3 regions of the Metabacillus herbersteinensis genome follow, and region 2 is predicted to be linked to each of the others. Evidence: riboswitches for the same ligand, from Rfam matches in the RefSeq annotation. Region 2 holds a riboswitch; each other region holds the start of a gene.
The links. A riboswitch is a leader RNA that binds a small molecule or an ion and turns the genes downstream of it on or off. The one in region 2 is predicted to bind lysine.

Region 1: it holds a riboswitch for lysine, as region 2 does, so the genes downstream of both, ACFFIX_RS00055 (amino acid permease) here and ACFFIX_RS01970 (aspartate kinase) in region 2, are expected to answer to the same signal.
Region 3: it holds a riboswitch for lysine, as region 2 does, so the genes downstream of both, ACFFIX_RS05555 (Na+/H+ antiporter NhaC family protein) here and ACFFIX_RS01970 (aspartate kinase) in region 2, are expected to answer to the same signal.

The regions. Positions count from the first base shown of each region.
Region 1 is NZ_JBHLVO010000001.1:7,737-14,480, reverse strand. It holds gene ACFFIX_RS00065 (ABC transporter ATP-binding protein) at 1-463, shown strand, start outside; gene ACFFIX_RS00060 (ABC transporter ATP-binding protein) at 463-1,170, shown strand; lysine riboswitch at 1,262-1,445, shown strand; partial or broken gene ACFFIX_RS00055 (amino acid permease) at 1,600-2,452, shown strand; gene ACFFIX_RS00050 (sulfite exporter TauE/SafE family protein) at 2,528-3,409, opposite strand; gene ACFFIX_RS00045 (Ger(x)C family spore germination protein) at 3,713-4,750, opposite strand; gene ACFFIX_RS00040 (GerAB/ArcD/ProY family transporter) at 4,798-5,886, opposite strand; gene ACFFIX_RS00035 (spore germination protein) at 5,899-6,744, opposite strand, start outside.
Region 2 is NZ_JBHLVO010000001.1:381,864-388,607, reverse strand. It holds gene ACFFIX_RS01985 (electron transfer flavoprotein subunit alpha/FixB family protein) at 1-755, shown strand, start outside; gene trxA (thioredoxin) at 1,078-1,392, shown strand; gene uvrC (excinuclease ABC subunit UvrC) at 1,780-3,552, shown strand; lysine riboswitch at 3,728-3,906, shown strand; gene ACFFIX_RS01970 (aspartate kinase) at 4,050-5,279, shown strand; gene ACFFIX_RS01965 (YslB family protein) at 5,395-5,901, opposite strand; gene ACFFIX_RS01960 (succinate dehydrogenase cytochrome b558 subunit) at 6,191-6,744, shown strand, end outside.
Region 3 is NZ_JBHLVO010000003.1:110,714-117,457, forward strand. It holds gene ACFFIX_RS05535 (DUF72 domain-containing protein) at 1-209, shown strand, start outside; gene ACFFIX_RS05540 (bifunctional metallophosphatase/5'-nucleotidase) at 254-1,654, shown strand; gene ACFFIX_RS05545 (YunC family protein) at 1,720-2,022, shown strand; gene yunB (sporulation protein YunB) at 2,118-2,867, shown strand; lysine riboswitch at 2,935-3,116, shown strand; gene ACFFIX_RS05555 (Na+/H+ antiporter NhaC family protein) at 3,261-4,820, shown strand; gene ACFFIX_RS05560 (sodium-dependent transporter) at 5,228-6,739, shown strand; gene ACFFIX_RS05565 (methionine/alanine import family NSS transporter small subunit) at 6,739-6,744, shown strand, end outside.

The DNA.
Region 1 (6,744 bases), 370 kb from region 2:
TTATCACTCTCTTGCTAAACACTCGATGGTTAGTTCAATTCTTCGTTTACCCTCTTTTTTCTCTGGTGAAAGAGAGATGGAAGAAAAGGCGATTGAATTTTTGGAAATATTTAAGCTAGAACCTTATCTTCATGAAAAAGCTAAAAACTTACCATACGGACAACAGCGTCGCTTAGAGATTGCACGTGCGCTTGCTTCAAACCCAAAACTACTGTTGCTTGATGAGCCAGCAGCCGGAATGAATCCTCAAGAAACACATGACCTGATGAATCTCATAGGATTTATTCGGAAGAAGTTTAATTTAACTGTTTTGCTAATTGAACATGATATGCCTCTTGTAATGGGCGTTTGTGAACGCATCTATGTACTCGATCATGGACAACTAATAGCTCAAGGTTCGCCAGAAGAGATTCGAAACAACCCGAAAGTGATTGAAGCTTATCTTGGCGAGGAGGTTTCGTAATGTTAGAGGTTAAGAATATTGATGTATACTATGGAAATATACAAGCACTTAAGAGTGTTTCAATTGAAATTAAACAAGGTGAAATTGTTACTCTAATTGGTGCGAATGGGGCAGGGAAGAGTACTTTACTAAAATCTATTTCAGGTCTCCTCAAACCAAAAAAAGGTGACATTTTATATGAAAATCAGTCCATTTCTGGCAAAGCTGCTCAGACAATCGTAAAACAAGGAATCTCTCATGTTCCAGAGGGAAGAAGAGTTTTTGCCAATATGTCGGTAGAAGAGAATCTTGAATTAGGAGCATTTATAAGAACCGATAAGGCCGGAATTCGTGATGATTTTGAAAAAGTATTTCAACTGTTTCCGCGTCTTAAGGAAAGAGCAAAGCAGCAATCAGGAACTCTTTCTGGTGGAGAGCAGCAGATGCTAGCGATGGGGCGTGCGTTAATGGCGCGTCCGCGCCTACTTATTTTGGATGAGCCATCAATGGGTTTGGCACCACTTTTAGTTAAGACCATTTTTAAGATTATTCAGGAGATTAATCAGTCAGGTACAACGATCTTACTGGTGGAACAAAATGCAAATATGGCACTATCTATAGCAGATAGAGCTTATGTTATCGAGACTGGTCAAATTGTCTTATCAGGATCTTCCGACGAGTTAACAGCAAGTGATCAGTTGAAAAATGCGTATTTGGGTGGACACTAATCATTTAATGAACTTAAATGGTTGTCATATAGTCTTATTGTCTGCTAATTTACACTTTATAAAATTTAATAGTAAATCCTCATCGCTATCTTGGTGAGGTAGTGGTTGCAACAATTAAGAGTAGCTCTTATGAGATCTGTGGGGATTATTGAAGATGAGAATAAAGGAATTTGTTGCCGAAGTTTGGGAGGATTCACACAGCCAACCATACTGGGTCTACATCGAATAGGTGTAGGACTGTCACAGATTTTGTTCTGTGGAGAACTATTGCGTCGAGATAGGTTGCGGGTTTTAATTGAAGGGAAACGCGTGGGTAGTATACCATTGCGTTTTTTTGTTGTTTTTTGTAAAGAATAGTAAGGATTTGTTGATTTAGAACTTAAGTTTCATACTCCAGCGTAAGCAATTTAACATTCATAGTAGCAGCATTTGTTTGTATTCCAGTACTCCAATTTAGGAGACTTGTATACACCAATAGTTGATTCAGAAGGAAAAATACAAAATCTTCCGAGTCAAATAAACTTAGCGATGATCTCGACTCTATGGGCATTTGTTGGAATTGAATCTGCTGTTATCCTATCTGGACGTGCTAAATCTCAACGTGATGTTAGTCGTGCAACTATTCTAGGATTATTTATCGCATTAACCATTTACATGGGTATAACCTTACTTATCATGGGAGTGTTACCTCAAGAGGTTCTAAGAGCATCTGATAAGCCATTTGTTGATGCACTTTCTGTTATGATAGGTGACGCTGGCGCAACTATCATGGCTCTACTAGCTGTAATTTCACTTTTTGGAGCTACCCATTGGCTGGATTTTACTTAGCTCTGAAGTACCATACCAAGCAGCCAAAACAGGAGTATTCCCTACGTACTTTGCTAAAGTTAACAAGAAAGGAAGCCCTGTTCGAGCATTAACTGTCACTAACGCGATGTCACAAATCTTTATCTTATCTGTGATATCAGGGACTATCAGTGAGGCATATACATTTTTGACAACATCGGCCACACTTGCTTATCTGATCCCATACTTAGTTTCTGCCATATTCTTCTTAAAGCTCGTAATTAAAGGTGAGACATACGATCTTAAAAAGGGACCGCGAGTCTCGGACGGTATCATTGCCTCACTTGCATTGATTTACTCAATTTGGGTGATTATATCTGGAACTGCAGATATCCAAACATTTTCTTTAGGAATCGGACTTTTCCTTGCAGGGTTTTTAATTTACCCGCTTATTAAACGAAGTAAATTTAAGAATCAATCAGCCATTGAAAATTAAAAACATCTTAAGCATACTTGAAATGTTATATTCTAAGCCCTGCTTTTTAGGGCTTTTTTTTAGTAAAAGATAATTTTACAGACTCAAAATATTTTGTGATCTTACTCTATTTCTTTTAATGGCATACCCAATCGCGAAAAACCATCCGAATATTAAGATGCTATAGAGGACTGGAGTAAATGCTTCGTCAATTGACCAGGTTGTCAATAATGTCCTGGTATTGGTTAAAATAATAAATCCTCCTACCAATACCCCAAGAAGATAGGCTGGTAACTTTCTAACTAGCCATGCAGCTATTGGAGCTGCAATAACTCCCCCTATGATAAGGGCGATCACCCAATACCAATTGACTTGCTCCCAACCAAGTGACACTAAAAAGCCTAATGTTGCTGAAACTGCAATTGCAAATTCACTCGTGTCAACCGTGCCCACAACCTTCCTTGCAGAAGATCCCTTTTTTGATAATAGTACAGGGGTTGCTATTGGTCCCCATCCTCCACCGCCCGTTGCATCTGCAAATCCTGCTAGTAATCCAAGTGGAATTGCCTGCTTGCGTGTTAGCTCGATGGACTGGTTTTGATTTTCTACATCAAATTTAAATAAGAAGCGTAATAGTACATAAAAACCCAAAACCAAGAGGAAAACCGCAATGAATGGTTTAGCTAAATCTCCTGGTAAATTACTTAAAAAGCAAGCACCGGCAAACGCCCCAATAGATCCTGGTATGATTAATTTGTATACTGCCTGTTTATCAACGTTCCCAAATTTAATATGAGAAGCACCAGAAGCAGCAGTTGTAAAAACTTCTGCAAAATGGACGGAAGCAGAGGCCACAGCAGGTGCGATCCCAAACGTTAAAAGTAACGTGGTTGATGTAACTCCGTAAGCCATACCTAAAGATCCATCAATAAGCTGTGCAAAAAACCCAATTAACGAAAAGATAATTAATTTTCTCATTTCGACGCTCCCCTAATAAATAATAAAAGGCCCTTAACATAAGTTAAGGACCTTTGGTTTTCCAATCAGTCAATTATTTATACAATCAATTTATATTTATTATACATAATTCCTATGTGTTTACAAGGATTAATAATAAAATAAATAATTATTTTTTCTAGTTGCCTATTCATGTAGTATGAATGGTGAGAATCGTACGAAAAAAAATAAATTTGATGAAAGTAAATAAAACGAGTGAAGCGCTCTGCGGCCTCACTCGTTTTTGGATTAGTGCTGACTTGTTTATACTACTCAAAATTGGATTTATTCAATAACTCCAGTCTCGAGTATTTTAACGCTTGTCTTTACATTAACCTCAATAGTTGGATATATCTCTTGCCACTTTTTTTGATCCCAGTTTCTCGTTCGAGTCCTTACTTGTTCGCCAATCCCCAAAGGATCTATGTTTAATTCTTGAAACTCTTTAATGAGTTCGGACCCTTGCTTTTCAATTGCCTCTTTCATTTTGCTTTCTATCATTGAAATGCTTTTCTTGTCAACTTTTTTTCCGGTAAACTCTCTTAGAACACCTTTAATTTTCATATGTATTGTGATGTCTGAATCAGTCATAGGCTTCTGAATATCGTAAGATCTCTTAGAGTTAATATTAAAAACAGAAGCATATTCACCATCCTTACCATCCTCACCAAGTTCAATAGGCATTGAACCCTCACTCGATTTATTTTCATACAGTATTTTAAATAGAAATTGTTTCTCCTCTTCAGCAATTTGATGTACATATTGATCACTCTTAAAAAAGGCAATCCCTTTTATATCTACTCTACTATTTTCTGATCCTAATAATGGTAAAAAAGGGTCCATTCCTTCAGCATAGTATGCATAAATAAATTCATGAAGATTTGTTTTAGGAATCGTACCAGTTTCAATATTTTGTTCAATTAAACTCGATAAATAGTTTCCATTATCTGCGTTTCCATATTGTTTTTCCAATAATTCTTTTGCGCTTCCTTCTACAATCCCCAAATAAACATTCGATCCGACACTTGGATCGCGCTGCAAGGTATCAATTGTGTCTATCATTCCTTCTTCAGCTAATCGACGACTATAGAGAGCCACTTGGATTTTTCCGCTAACAAAGGGTTTATCCGATTGTTCATTTATCTTACTACGAACCTCTTTATTTAATTTAGAAGAAGCCGTATAGGTCTCATTAATAACAGATTTATCGGGTTGATAATTAGGTGTAACAGCTGTAGTTTGAAGCATATCTGCTTCTAAATAATCATATCCTCCAGCTGTAATCAGCTGAACATCATCTAGTATCTTTTGATCAATATTCATACATCCGGACATCGTTAATAGGATTAATAGGGTGACTAAAGTGGTTTTTATTGTCGTTTCCCCCTTACTTTTGACATAAGTTTAGAAAATAGAAGAAGAAGTGGAATATAGCCAAACACTAAAATGATTCCTGTCATTGATAGCCATTTATTTAAATTTTCAACATATTCAGTTCCTTCTACTAACACGCACCCGATGAACATAACTAAAACCATAAAAATAAGGATCTTACTTTCTTTAAATTTAAAAAGGCCAGAAGCCCCTTTTGTAGCTGACCACAGAGATAAGCAAATGTTCGGCAGGATAACGAGAACCCATGAAGTGATACCAATATATTCAAAACGTTCAACAAATGGCATCTCGACGATTTTCCACAAAGAAAGGGTTGCCCATATATGTCTGCTTAATTGATCCTCACTAAAATAACCAATCGTAATGATAATTAAAGATAAATACAAGATCATGGAAAGAATGTTTCCCATGTGGGCCCATTTTTGTGATTTTTCCGGGTGCTTTATGTAAGGATAATACATTAGCAATGTGGAAATACCTAGGTAACTTAATGCCATATCCTTTGTTGCAACAGCTAATTCTTTAATCGAGTGATTCCAAATTGGTAATAGATTACGAAATTCAATATATTCAATAGGAAAGATAAAAGTGAAAACTAAATAGAAAGGAATAACTACCCCTAAAAAACAAATCCCAGCGACAACTCGAAAACCAGCGGAAGTTCCATAGTACACAAGCAAGATTAATATGAAACTAAAAACAAAAACATTAATATGTGGAAACATCCAAGAGATGACGACCTCGATATAGGTTCTAATAATCGTAAGACCTAAAAGCAGCCAATACAGGATCCAAATGATACTTAACATCCCACCAAACCATTTTCCAAAGAGGTTACGGTGAATGCCAATGAGATCTTTGTTTTCATTTTTCAACAAAGAATACATCATCCAAATTAAGATATTAAAAGCAATTCCAGCAATAATGACCACCATCCATGCATCATTTCCTGCCGATTTCACTATTTGTCTTTGAAAACCTAATATTCCGATACCAATTTGGACTGAATGAATTAAAAAAAACACAAGAAATGGAGAAATAGAGGAGGAATTTTTTTCTTCCACTGTGAATTTCACCTACCCTTTTTTCTCGTTTGCCTTTTCTGTACTGAATCGCATTGTGTCTTCTGTTTGTAGCTCGATCGGACGTTTTGACTGACGTGACAAAGGTAAGCGAATGAAAGCATCCTTTAAATCTGAAATTCTTGGTGGATATAAAGGCTCTAGAAAGGGTCTACCCAAGGATGTTAACCTCAATAAATGGATGAGGAGGAAACAAAAGCAAATGGCAACGCCTATTAAGCCAATATAATGTGCGAGTAACAGAAATGGAAAACGAAGCAATCTTATTGTGTTACCCATTTGATAAACAGGAGTTGTGAATGAAGCTAGTGCTGCTAATGCAACAATAATGAGCAATACATTACTTGTTAATCCTGCTTCAACAGATGCCGTCCCGATAACAATCCCGCCCACGATACCAATTGTCTGACCTACCTTCGTAGGAAGTCTGGCTCCTGCCTCTCGTAGTAATTCAATCGCCAACTCCAGTATGATTGCTTCTAAAATAGGAGGCAATGGTATAGCGCTTCTAGACGTAACCAATGTATTTACCAAGTCTTTAGGAATTAATTCATAATGATAAGTAAGAACAGCTACATAAATAGGGGTAACGAGTACAGAAAAAAGGACAGCAAATAGTCGTACTAAGCGAAAGAAAGAGGCTACTATCCAATTTAAGAAGTAATCCTCGAATGCGGAGAAGAATTCGACTAAGGTTGTAGGACCAATTAATCCATGGGGAGCCCCTTCAGTTAATATGACAACTTTTCCTTCACCCAACACTGCAGCTAAACGATCAGGTCTTTCAGTATCAATAAATTGTGGAAAGGGAGAATTTTGATTATCCTGAATTAATTGAGT
Region 2 (6,744 bases):
GCTTTTCACAAGCTGTTTTAGCTGTTGTTGATAGCGAAAAACCAGAAGGAATTATTTTTGGGCACACTGCACTTGGAAAAGATTTATCACCGAAACTTGCAGCACGCTTAAATTCTGGATTAATTTCGGATGCAACTGATGTTGAAGTGGCTGGAGGAAATGTCGTATTCACTCGTCCAATCTACTCTGGTAAAGCGTTTGAAAAGAAAATTGTAACAGATGGAACAATTTTTGCTACTATTCGTCCAAATAACATCGCTCCACTTGATAAAGATGAAGCAAAAAGTGGAGAAACTAGTTCACTATCAGTTGAAATTAAGGATCTGCGTACAATTGTGAAAGAGGTCGTTCGTAAAGCAACAGAAGGTGTCGATCTTTCTGAAGCAAAGGTCGTTGTTGCAGGTGGTCGTGGTGTTAAAAGTGAAGATGGCTTCAACCCTTTAAAAGAACTATCAGACGTTCTAGGCGGAGCTGTTGGAGCATCGCGGGGAGCATGTGATGCAGAATACTGTGACTATTCGCTACAAATTGGTCAAACTGGTAAAGTTGTAACTCCAGACTTGTATATCGCTTGTGGAATTTCAGGTGCTATCCAGCATTTAGCAGGGATGTCCAACTCTAAAATCATCGTTGCAATTAACAAAGACCCAGAAGCAAACATCTTCAAAGTAGCTGACTATGGAATCGTAGGAGACCTTTTCGAAGTAGTCCCACTGCTAACAGAAGAATTTAAAAAATTAAAAGTACATTCATAAGATAAAGCACGCCAAAGGCGTGCTTTACCCTTGCTCTTAAATAATCTTCTGGATTCTAATTGTAGCTGTTAAAATGAACTACTAACTGCTCCTCAAAGCAAATCCAAAAAGAGGGATGGAATGAACGAACAAAGTAGTTAGTAAAAAATACTTTTACACTACGAACGAAGTAATACATAAAAAGCCCTCTTTTATTTTCTTTCCTGCATGTTTTTTGCAGGAAAGAAAGGGGAAAGTAATATTGAGGCATATTGTTAGCTAGTTTGTTTCCTTAGGTGCTATACTTTAAACATAATTTAAAGCTTAATTAGGAGGAATTTCAATGGCAATTACAACTGTAACAGACCAAAATTTTTCAACAGAAACAAACGAAGGTGTTGTACTAGTAGACTTCTGGGCACCTTGGTGTGGACCTTGTAAAATGATCGCTCCAGTATTAGAAGAGCTAGATGCTGATATGGGTGATAAAATAAAAATCGCTAAATTAGATGTTGATGAAAACCAAGAAACCGCTGGGAAATACGGTGTAATGAGTATTCCAACACTACTTGTCTTTAAAAATGGTGAAGTTGTCGATAAAGCAGTAGGTTTCCAACCTAAAGAAGCTTTAGAAGACCTACTAAATAAACACGCTTAATCTAAAAAGCTGACTTAATGTCAGCTTTTTATTTTGCCATCAGCAGAATTTATATGAATTTTAAACTCAGTATGCGTTTCTGAATCCAGCTCCAGCGCCTAGCCCCGACGCACAGGATGTGCTAGTGCAGTCAATGCGACAGGACGTCGCGTTCTTGACTGCCTCGAGCTCATAAGTCAATTATAAATTGAAAGAACGCCTTCTATTTATAATCGTCTTATGCTTGTCGGGGCTGAACAAGGCGCTTGCGCTTATTTTGCCAACATTAGACAGAATAGTACAATTATTGCTTAGGAAATGATTGTGGTAACTTCGAGTTTTTGACAAAGGACGAAAGTGTTCTTAAGTGATACAATGACAGTATCATATTATTTGGAGTGTCTGCAGATGAAAGGGATTATTAAAGAAAAGCTTGCACTTCTTCCTGATCAGCCTGGCTGTTATATTATGAAGGATCGCCAAGGGACAATTATCTATATAGGCAAAGCGAAGGTGCTTAAAAATCGAGTGCGTTCGTATTTTACAGGATCACATGATGGAAAAACGCTGCGTTTAGTAAATGAAATTACAGACTTTGAATATATCGTTACATCTTCTAATATTGAAGCACTCATTTTAGAATTAAACTTAATTAAAAAGCATGATCCAAAATATAATGTCATGTTAAAAGATGATAAAACCTATCCTTTTATCAAAATTACAAATGAACGTCATCCTCGTTTAATTGTTACTCGTCAAGTGAAAAAAGATAAAAGCAAGTATTTTGGACCCTATCCTAATGTACAGGCTGCACGGGAAACGATTAAGCTGTTAGATCGCTTATATCCACTACGAAAATGCTCTACATTGCCAGATCGCGTTTGTCTTTATTACCACATGGGTCAATGTTTAGCACCATGTGTGAAAGATGTTTCGAACGAGACGAATCGTCAAATGGTAGAGGAAATTACTCGTTTTTTAAATGGTGGCTTTAAAAAGATTAAAGAAGATTTATCCGAGAAAATGAGTAAATCCTCTGAAGAGCTTGATTTTGAACGGGCAAAGGAATACCGGGATCAAATTGTTCATATTGAAGCAACAATGGAAAAGCAAAAGATGACAATGAATGACTTTGTTGATCGAGACGTTTTTGCTTATGCGTATGATAAAGGCTGGATGTGTGTTCAAGTTTTCTTCATTCGTCAAGGAAAGCTAATTGAACGTGATGTCTCAACATTTCCTATTTACGACACTCCTGACGAGGAATTTCTCACTTATCTAGGTCAATTTTACTCAAAAAACAATCATTTTCTTCCAAAAGAAATTCTCATTCCAGACAGTGTTGAACATGAGCTAGTGGAACAATTATTACAAGTCTCTACCATCCAGCCAAAGCGTGGTAAAAAGAAAGACCTTCTTTTATTAGCACATAAAAATGCAAAGATTGCCCTAAAGGAAAAGTTCTCTTTAATTGAACGAGATGAAGAACGGACAATTAAGGCAATTGAAAACATTGGGGAAAAGTTGAGTATTCACACACCACTTCGTATAGAAGCATTCGATAATTCGAATATCCAAGGAACGGATCCAGTTTCTGCAATGGTTGTATTTATTGACGGAAAGCCAGCAAAAAAAGACTACCGGAAGTATAAAATTAAGAGCGTTCAAGGACCCGATGATTATGAATCCATGCGCGAGGTCGTTAGAAGAAGATATAGCCGTGCTCTAAAGGAATCCTTGCCCCTACCTGACTTAATTATTATCGACGGAGGGAAAGGTCATCTAGCAGCTGCACAGGACGTATTGGAAAATGAATTAGCTCTAGAAATACCTGTTACAGGATTAGTTAAAGATGATAAACATCGAACTTCTGAGTTGTTGATTGGTAACCCACCAGTTATTGTTCAATTAGAACGAAATAGCCAAGAATTTTATTTATTACAAAGAATACAAGACGAAGTTCATCGTTTTGCGATAACGTTTCATCGACAAATACGTGGTAAAACAGCCTTTCAATCCATATTGGATGATATCCCTGGTATTGGTGAGAACAGGAAAAAAATGCTCCTGAAACATTTTGGTTCCGTTAAAAAAATGAAGGATGCTACCTTAGATGAGCTGAGGGAAGCGGGTATCCCTCCAAAAACGGCTCAAGCCTTACTAGAAAAATTAAAAGAATAAGCTATTGTTATTTCTAGATTACTTACGGAATTTTTATATTTTAAAGAATAAGTGTGCGTTTCTGAATCCAGCGCCTAGCCCCTCGAGGTCATAAGGCTGAACAAGGCGCTTGCGCTTTTTTTATTTATTTGATACAATTTTTACTAATTTCATATTTGATCGTTTCAAGTTCGTTAATGATGGTAGAGGTGCGAGCTTCAATAGTAAACAGTTAGAGGAGATTGGACTCCGAAGAAGACTGTTGAAAGGGAAGTTTCGCCGAAGTGATAAAGTTCCATTTCCTTTATTGCTGGTTTTGCACTGAAAAAGTGTAAGATTGTCAAGGATATTTATTCTTGGAGAGCTATCTCATTGTGTGAACGAAAATATTTTTTTCGTTTAGTAAGCAATGGGATAAGTAAATCTCATTGCTTTTTTGTATTTCATAAAAAAGTCAGGGACTAGTCCGAATCATAACAGTTCGATCTATGATAAAAAGGTGAAGGGTGAGGTTGTCGTTGGGAATTATCGTTCAAAAATTTGGTGGTACATCAGTAGGTTCTCCTGAAAAAATAGGTAACGTAGCGAGTCGAGTTATTCAAGAGAAACAAAACGGTCACGATATTGTCGTTGTGGTTTCAGCCATGGGGAAAACGACAGACCATCTTGTATCTCTTGCAAAAGAAATTACAGATCGCCCAAACAAACGAGAAATGGATATGTTACTTACAACAGGTGAACAAGTCACAGTTGCTTTGTTATCAATGGCGCTAACTGAAAAAGGATACGATGCCATTTCATTTACTGGTTGGCAAGCTGGCATTCAAACAGAATCAGTTCATAGCAATGCTAGAATTACACATATTGATTCAAATCAAGTACAACAGCAACTAAACAATGGAAAAATTGTAGTTGTTGCTGGATTCCAAGGTGCTTCAATCGAACAGCAAATTACGACATTAGGTCGAGGAGGCTCTGACACAACTGCAGTTGCACTTGCAGCAGCACTAAAAGCCGATAAATGTGATATTTATACGGATGTAACAGGAGTTTTTACAACCGACCCTCGGTTTATTAAAGGTGCTAGAAAGCTCTCAGCGATATCCTATGATGAAATGCTTGAGCTAGCGAATTTAGGTGCAGGAGTTTTACATCCAAGAGCTGTTGAATTTGCGAAGAATTACCAAGTTCCACTAGAGGTACGTTCAAGCATGGAGAATGAACGAGGGACAATTATTGAGGAGGAAACATCAATGGAACAAAACCTTGTAGTAAGAGGAATTGCATTTGAAGATCAAGTAACAAGAGTATCCATCTTGGGTCTTCCAAACGAATTAACAACGCTTTCGACTATTTTTTCCACATTAGCAAAACATAGTATTAACGTTGATATTATCATTCAAAGTACAACAAGTAGAGAGACAACGTCAATTTCTTTCTCGGTTAAAACTAGTGATCTAGAGGATACGATAAAAGTCCTAGAACAATACAAACAACAACTTAACTACAAAAAAATCGAATCTGAAAGTGGATTATCGAAAGTTTCAATTGTAGGTTCTGGGATGATTTCAAATCCAGGCGTAGCAGCAGAGATGTTTGATGTACTAGCAAATAAAGGGATATCAGTGAAAATGGTCAGTACGTCAGAAATTAAAGTTTCAACTGTCGTTTCACAGGAGCATATGGTACAAGCAGTTGAAGCACTACATGAAGCGTTTCAACTATCTAAACAAGAAGCAACAGTATAAAAAGTTTTCTTATTCAGGATAAAATAATTGCAGATAAAATGCGTATTAAAGAGGGTCTGACTGTATTAATGTCAGACCCATAAGCGTGCGATAAATCACAAAAAAACAGACGATATTATCTTTGACTTCTTTTTCCAAAAACAGCTACAGGTGAGGCGATCTCATCTTTTTGATCCCATTTAACAGTGAAAACAACTTTGTTTGCTCGTTTTTTTACTTGCTCGTATGTTTCGGTAATATGATTGTTCATTTGCTGTAATTGTTCGGCAACAAAGCCTGCTTCTAGCTGAAACGAAATTTCGTTTGATTTTTTAATGCGGAGTTGAATCATATCACTGCTTAATTCAAATTCCATTTCGTTCTTTTTATTTTGAACTAAATCCAAGTTTCCCCAGCCAGCAGCCAAGAAAAAGGAGATGAGCTCTTCTGTAGTTTGAACAGGGTATTTCCGCGCCAAGCTTTTACCCGCCCAATACAGCATTTGTGGATAATCTTGCCCTAGAATATCAGGAAGTAAAACTTCACGTAGAAGTTCATACCCAAATGCAGGCATTTGCAAATCCTTTAATTCTTGATAATCAGCCAAATAAGAATGTTTTTTCACGTTTTTCCCCTCTTTCATGAAGTATTATATAACAAGTACCGATGAGAAAAACATGAAATATAAGTAAAAAATGAAAATATAGATTAACTTTCTATCAATATATTGATAAAATAAAAATTAATAGGAACTACTATAATTATGATTTTTCTAAAAATTATAATTTATGAACACGTTTTCTTGACGCTTATTCAGGATGAGAGTAGAATATATTTGTCACATTTTATCAGTTTAAAGACTTTGGGGCTGGAAAATGGAGAAATAGAGTCCTAATGTTGAGCGCATTATTGATACTAGGGGGTAATTTTAAATGGCTGGAAACAAAGAGTTTATGAATCGCAGGCTACACTCATTACTAGGAGTAATTCCGGTTGGGCTCTTCTTAATTCAGCATCTCGTTGTGAACAACTTCGCAACTAGGGGCGAAGAAGCATTTAACAATGCTGCACATTTCATGGAAGCCCTTCCATTCAGGATTGTACTAGAAACGTTTATCATTTTCTTACCGCTCTTATATCATGCTATTTACGGAGTGTATATTGCATTCACCGCAAAAAACAATGTGAGTAACTATGGGTATCTGCGAAATTGGTTGTTCGTACTACAGCGTGTAACTGGAGTTATTACATTTGTATTCGTTGTTTGGCACGTATGGGAAACGGGAATTGCAGCAGCACTTGGTGCAGAAGTGAATTATGACATGATGGCATCCATCTTAAGTAGTCCATTTATGCTAGCATTCTATTTAATTGGTGTCATCTCAACCGTTTTCCACTTTGCAAATGGTTTATGGTCTTTCGCTGTAAGCTGGGGAATTACTGTAACACCTCGCTCACAATTAATTTCAACGTATGTAACACTAGG
Region 3 (6,744 bases), on a different contig from region 2:
GATATCTTTATCGTTACAATAAAGAAGAATTACTAGAATGGCAGGAGCATTGTAGTAAACTCGCAAAGAATACAGATTTACTCTATATGTTGTTTAATAACAACTCTGGTGGAGATGCAGCAGATAATGCAAAGCAAATGCTTCAACTATTTGGAATTAAATATGAAGGACTAGCTCCAAGACAGTTGGATTTTTTCAGTGACAGTTAAGAACTTGGTCTGACCCATTCAATATAAAAGGGAGAGAAACTTACGTGCTTGAGACCATTCATCTTTATCATACGAATGATTTGCACAGCCACTTCGAAAATTGGCCTCAAACTGCCCAGTTTATAAAAAAGAAAAGACAAGAACATGAGCAGAATGGGGAACAGATGATTCTTGTGGACATTGGCGATCATGCAGATCGATTTCACTTAATAACTGAAGCAACAAAAGGTCAAGCCAATGTAGATATGTTAAATGATCTTCAATATGATGCTGTGACAATTGGTAATAACGAAGGGATTACTTTTTCCCATGAAGACTTAGACGCTCTTTACAAAAGAGCTGACTTTCCGGTTGTTTTGTCAAATATTTATAATGAATTTAATGAACGTCCGGAGTGGGTAACACCGTATCATTTCATTCAACTGAAAAATGGCATGAAACTGTGTTTGCTAGGAGTAACGGTATTTTATGAAAAGTTTTATAAGCTGCTTGGTTGGAAGGTGACAGATCCTTTTCAAAGCTTAGTACATACGGTTAACCAAGTAAAAGATAAAGCAGACATTATTGTTTTACTGTCTCACCTTGGAATTAGTGACGATGAAATTATCGCTCAAGAATTCCTGGATATCCAACTTATTCTAGGTGGGCACACACATCATGTTTTAGAGAATGGAAAAGAAATCAACCAGACTTTATTGGCCGGTGCGGGAAAGTATGGGCAGTATGTAGGGCATGTAAAGTTGGACTTTCACGCTCAAGAAAAGTTATTGGTATCAAAAACGGCAATGCTTCATTCAATGGAACGTGAAGAAACCTGTAAGGAAACAGAGGTATGGCTAGCTACTCAATATCAAAAAAGTGAAGAGCTTTTATCAGAGCCTGTAGTTGTTCTACATGAAGATCTGTCACTTGATTGGTTTCAGGATTCAGCTTTTCCTTCCCTAATGGCTAGTGCGATCAGAGAGTGGTGTGAAGGCGAGGTTTCAATGGTAAACGCCGGAATGCTTCTAGAGCCTCTAAAAAGCGGAGTTGTAACAAAAAAGGACCTTCACCGCATCTGCCCACATCCTATTAATCCTTGCAAAGTTGAAATAAAAGGTGACGTGCTTCAAGAAGTTATCATCCAATCACGTGAAAAACGGATGGAAGCCCTCCAATTAAAAGGTCTTGGGTTCCGTGGGAAGGTCATGGGTAGAATGGTTTTTGATGGAATCGAAGTGAGTACTGTTACTCTTTCTGATGGCAAAGAGCATGTTAATAAGATTATTGTAAATGGAGAGCCCATAGATTTAGATCGGATCTACAGCGTCGCAACAGTTGATATGTTTACACTGGGTCCATTATATCCAGAGATAAGTCACGCAAAAAAGAAAACGTATTATATGCCTGAAATGTTACGTGATCTTTTAGCATGGAAATTAAGGAAAATACCCTATAATGAATAGGTATTTGTCCACACGATTTTCGCCTGCATTCATAATGTGATTATATGAAGGGAGTGTAGAAGATTATGGTGACAATGACCCCAATTATCATTGAAGATCAACAGTTTACCGCTATTACTGTAGCACTGCCGAAAACAAATTTTATGGCTGTCACAAATGACAAAGGTTACATTATGTGTGGTGCATTGGATGTTGGATTATTAAATGAAAAATTAAAAGATCGAGGTATCATCGCAGGAAGAGCAGTTGGCGTAAGAACAATTGAACAATTGCTTGACGCACCGTTAGAATCGGTCACATATGAAGCTGAAAAGTATGGAATTACAGTTGGAACCATTGGAAGAGACGCAATGTTAAAAATGGTGTAATTTCGGTTACTATAAAAAAATTTAAACTTAGAATTAAATTAAGAGCGTACATCCCTCCTTGCATGCATAAGTATAGCTTGTAAGGAGGGATTTGTTTGGCTAAATTTCGTGGACGTCCTCCAAAAAGAGGGCCCTTGCCTTTTCGATATGTGCTGTTACTTTCGTTGGTGATTTTTATATTTATGACTGTTGGGGGACTGTGGTATATAGAGGAGCAAATAGAACCCACTTTAATGAGTATTGCTGAACTTGAGGCTACATCTATTGCTACACTTATTATTCAAGAAGCAGTAGAAGGAGAGCTTTTTACAGACGAAGAAGCTGCAAGCTTATATATTGAGGATAAAGACAATGATGGTAATATTAATTCCACTAGATATAACACAAGAGTAGTAAATAAAGCTCTAAGAAGGGTAACAGACAATATTACAAAAAAGTTAGAAGAAGTAGAAATGGGCAACTTTAATACTTCAGATCCAGGAGAACCGAAAAAGGATATAAAAGAAAACTCAGGAATTATCTATGATATACCTTTAGGAAGAGCAACTGGTAATGCTCTGTTAAGTACATTAGGGCCGAAAATACCTATTCGCTTTTATCTAATCGGTGACGTCCATACTGATCCAAAATACAAAATTACAGAGTATGGAATAAATAATGCTATATATGAAATCTCAATTTACACAGAAGTAACAGTTCAAATCATATTACCTTTCGCAACAGAGCGAGCAACAATTCATAACACTATTCCTGTAATTAAAGATAATATAAGAGGGGATGTTCCTCTCTACTTTAATGAAAGTAACGATAGTTCACCATCGATCCAACTACCAGAAAAACCCTAGTTGATGGAAGAATAAAACTTTGATATAATTTCTTAATATAATTTGATCGTACTACCACCTTATCTCTAGATGAGGTAGAGGAGCGGGAAATATGAGTATCTTATGTGAGGATGACAACTGTGATCATAAGAAAAAGGATTTTTCGCCGAAGTAAATGGAGAATGTCGGAGCTCCGTTTGCTGGTATTGCACTGAATAAGGGTAATACTGTCATTATAGATACTATCTATGGTGGAGCGCTACTGATCGGGATGGAGGATAACATAACATTACATCTTATAGGGGGAGTAATGATAGTTATTTTCTATCATACTCTTTTTTATTTTGCGTTTTTTTTCAATGTTTTTATCCACTCGCGAAGTAGTGCCCTCAAAAAAATCTTAGGAGGTTTCTCATGGAAGGCACTCTTTTTTCTATAATTCCCCCCATTATTGCAATTTTGATGGTTATTTTAACGAGAAGAGTTTTATTGTCTCTTGGCGTTGGAATTTTATCAGCAGCACTTCTGTTAACTAATTTTTCAGGTGAAAACACATTTTGGACAATTTTTGGTGCGTTTAAGGCCATCTTTATTTCAGATGGTGCACTCAATACATGGAATGTTTATATCCTGCTATTCTTAATTATTTTAGGCATTGTAACGGCACTCATTTCAATTTCTGGAGGCAGCCGAGCTTTTGGGCAATGGGCTGAGAAACGTGTAAAAACACGTGCAGGCGCACAATTCACAGCGGCATTACTTGGAGTCTTAATTTTTATCGATGATTATTTTAATGCCCTGGCAGTAGGTCAAGTTAGTCGTCCAATCACAGATCGTCAACGCGTATCACGTGCCAAATTAGCGTATATTATTGATTCAACATCAGCTCCAGTTTGTGTGATTTCTCCAATTTCAAGCTGGGGAGCGTATATTATCGCAATGATTGGTACAATTTTAGCTACACATGGTGTAACAGAGTACACACCATTATCGGCGTTTGTGGCAATGATACCAATGAATTATTATGTGTTAGCAGCACTGTTGCTCGTGTTCGCAACAGCATACTTTAATATTAACCTAGGCAGTATGAAGGTTCATGAAGAGCGTGCTATTAAAACGGGTGAGGTAGTCGATCCTTCAAAGGAGCCTCTAGGTGATGTAAAAGAAGATCTCCCTACAAGTGACAAAGGGACAGTTGCTAACCTTGTGTGGCCAATTGTGTCACTGATTGTGGGAACAGTCGGTGCATTTTTGTGGACAGGCTACACTGCAATTGAAGTAGGAGCAGCTGTAGACATTTTCGCTATTTTTGAAAATACTGATGTGTCTGCGTCTCTATTATACGGTGGTTTGTTCGGATTAGCTGTAACCTTCATTTTATACTTTAGCAAGGGTATTAGTGCTAGCTACTTGCCTAAAGGAATTTTGGAAGGTATAAAATCAATGCTTCCTGCGATTTATATATTAATGCTTGCATGGGTAATTGTTGATCTAATTGGTCAACTAGAAACAGGGGAATATTTAGCTAGTCTGGTTGAAAGATCAAACTTAAATGTTGCATTTTTACCAGTTATTTTATTTTTGTTAGGTTCTGCAATGGCATTTGCAACAGGTACATCTTGGGGAACTTTCGGGATCATGCTTCCAATCGCGGGAGAAATAACAGCTGCAACGGATATAAATTTGTTATTACCTGCAATGGCCGCAGTTCTTGCAGGAGCTGTTCTAGGTGATCATTGTTCACCAATTTCAGATACAACCATCCTTTCCTCTACAGGGGCAGGAAGTCATCATATTGACCACGTGATGACACAGCTGCCTTATGCGTTAGTCGGTGGTGGAATTGGTGCAATTGGATACTTGATTTTAGGGTTAACTGGGAGTGCAATTTTAGGGTTTATTGCCGTGATTCTAATTTTAGGGGCATTTGTATTTTTTTATGTAAGCAGAAACAATAAATTGATCAGGAACTAAGAAACAGAGGCAATGCTGCCTTTGTTTTTTTCTTTTTTTTTAAAATAAATAGTTACAATTTATTCACTCTCTATTTAAAAAACTAGGTACAATAATCGATATAAGAGGAGTGAGGAAAGAGAAAAGATGTTGAAAAACGTCTCTATAATATTATCCTTCATTACCATGTTAACGTTTTAAAGTGTGTGAGATTATATGTAAAACCTTATTTTACCAGCGTGATACCAACTATGGTGTCATTTTTTTGTTCTTTAAATAACATTTTAATATAGTATTATTTTTAATTTTATTTTGACATAGGCATTATGTCCGTATATACTATGTATAGATTTGAATAGTCAGAAGATTAGCTAATTTCCAATTGTTCTCATTTTTAAAAAGAGAGAATAAGAAAGGGGTAGAAAGATATGGAAAATCGTCCGCAGTGGGGTACAAGGGCAGGCTTTATTTTAGCGGCTGTTGGCTCCGCAGTAGGTTTAGGTAATATTTGGAGGTTCCCAGCAACAGCATATGAAAATGGAGGAGGAGCATTTTTCTTACCGTATTTATTTGCTTTATTGACTGCTGGTATTCCTCTTCTAATCATGGAATTTACGATAGGTCATAAGTATCGTGGATCAGCACCTACATCATACGGCCGACTAGGTCAAGGAAAATCATGGATTGGTTGGTGGCAAGTAACCATTGCATTTGTTATTTCTACTTATTATGCAGTCATTATCGCTTGGGCAATGTCTTACTCAGTCTTTTCATTTAGTCTAGCATGGGGTGATGACCCAGAAGGTTTCTTGTATGGGGAACATTTAAAGCTAGCTGAAACCCCAGGAGATTTCGGAAGTTTAGTACCAGGTGTATTAATTCCGTTAATCATTGTATGGGTTGTGACTTTAGGAGTCTTATTTGCAGGAGTTAAAAAGGGAATTGAAATCGCCAACAAAATTTTTATTCCAACATTAGTTGTTATTTTCACGATTATTTGTATTAGAGCACTTACCTTAGATGGCGCTTTATTAGGATTAGAGGCATTCTTTAAACCGGATTGGAGTAAGATCCTTGATGGCTCTGTATGGGTAGCAGCTTACGGACAAATCTTTTTTAGTTTATCAATTGCTTTTGTTATTATGGTTACTTATTCTAGTTATCTACCAAAAAAATCAGATATTACAAACAATGCCTTTATTACAGGTTTTGGTAACTCTGCCTTTGAAGTTTTAGCAGGTATTGGTGTATTTAGTGTTCTAGGATTCATGGCTAAGCAGCAAGGTGTTCCGGTCGAAGAAGTAGTATCTGCAGGTGTAGGATTAGCATTTGTTGTTTTCCCGCAAATCATTAACGAATTCCCTGCATTTAATGAATTATTCGGCTTCTTATTCTTTGGATCACTTATCTTAGCAGGCTTAACTTCACTTATTTCAATAGTTGAAACATTTGTTGCTGGAGTTCAAGAGAAATTCGGCATTTCAAGAACAAAATCAATTATTTTTGGTGGCGGACTTTCAGCAATTTTATCTTTAATCTTTGCTACACAAGGTGGACTATATTTCCTTGACTCAGTAGACTATTTTATCAACACATTTGGTGTTACGTTAGCTGGTTTTGTATCAGTTCTAGCTGTTGCATGGTTTGCAAAGGAACTGAAGAACCTTCAAGCTCATGCTAACGGATTATCAGATATTCAACTAGGTGCGTGGTGGAGAATTTGTTTAGGTGTTATTACACCGGTCGTACTAGGCTACATGATGTTTGATAACTTAAGAACAAACTTAACTAGTGAGTATGGTGAGTATCCAAGAGAATTCCTATTCAATTGGGGTTGGACCATTGCATTCGGTGCACTTTTCGTTGGAATCCTATTCTCGATGAAGCGTTCGAAAACTGACGTAGTATCCTCAACTTCTACTGGCAAGGGGGTCTCATAATGAGT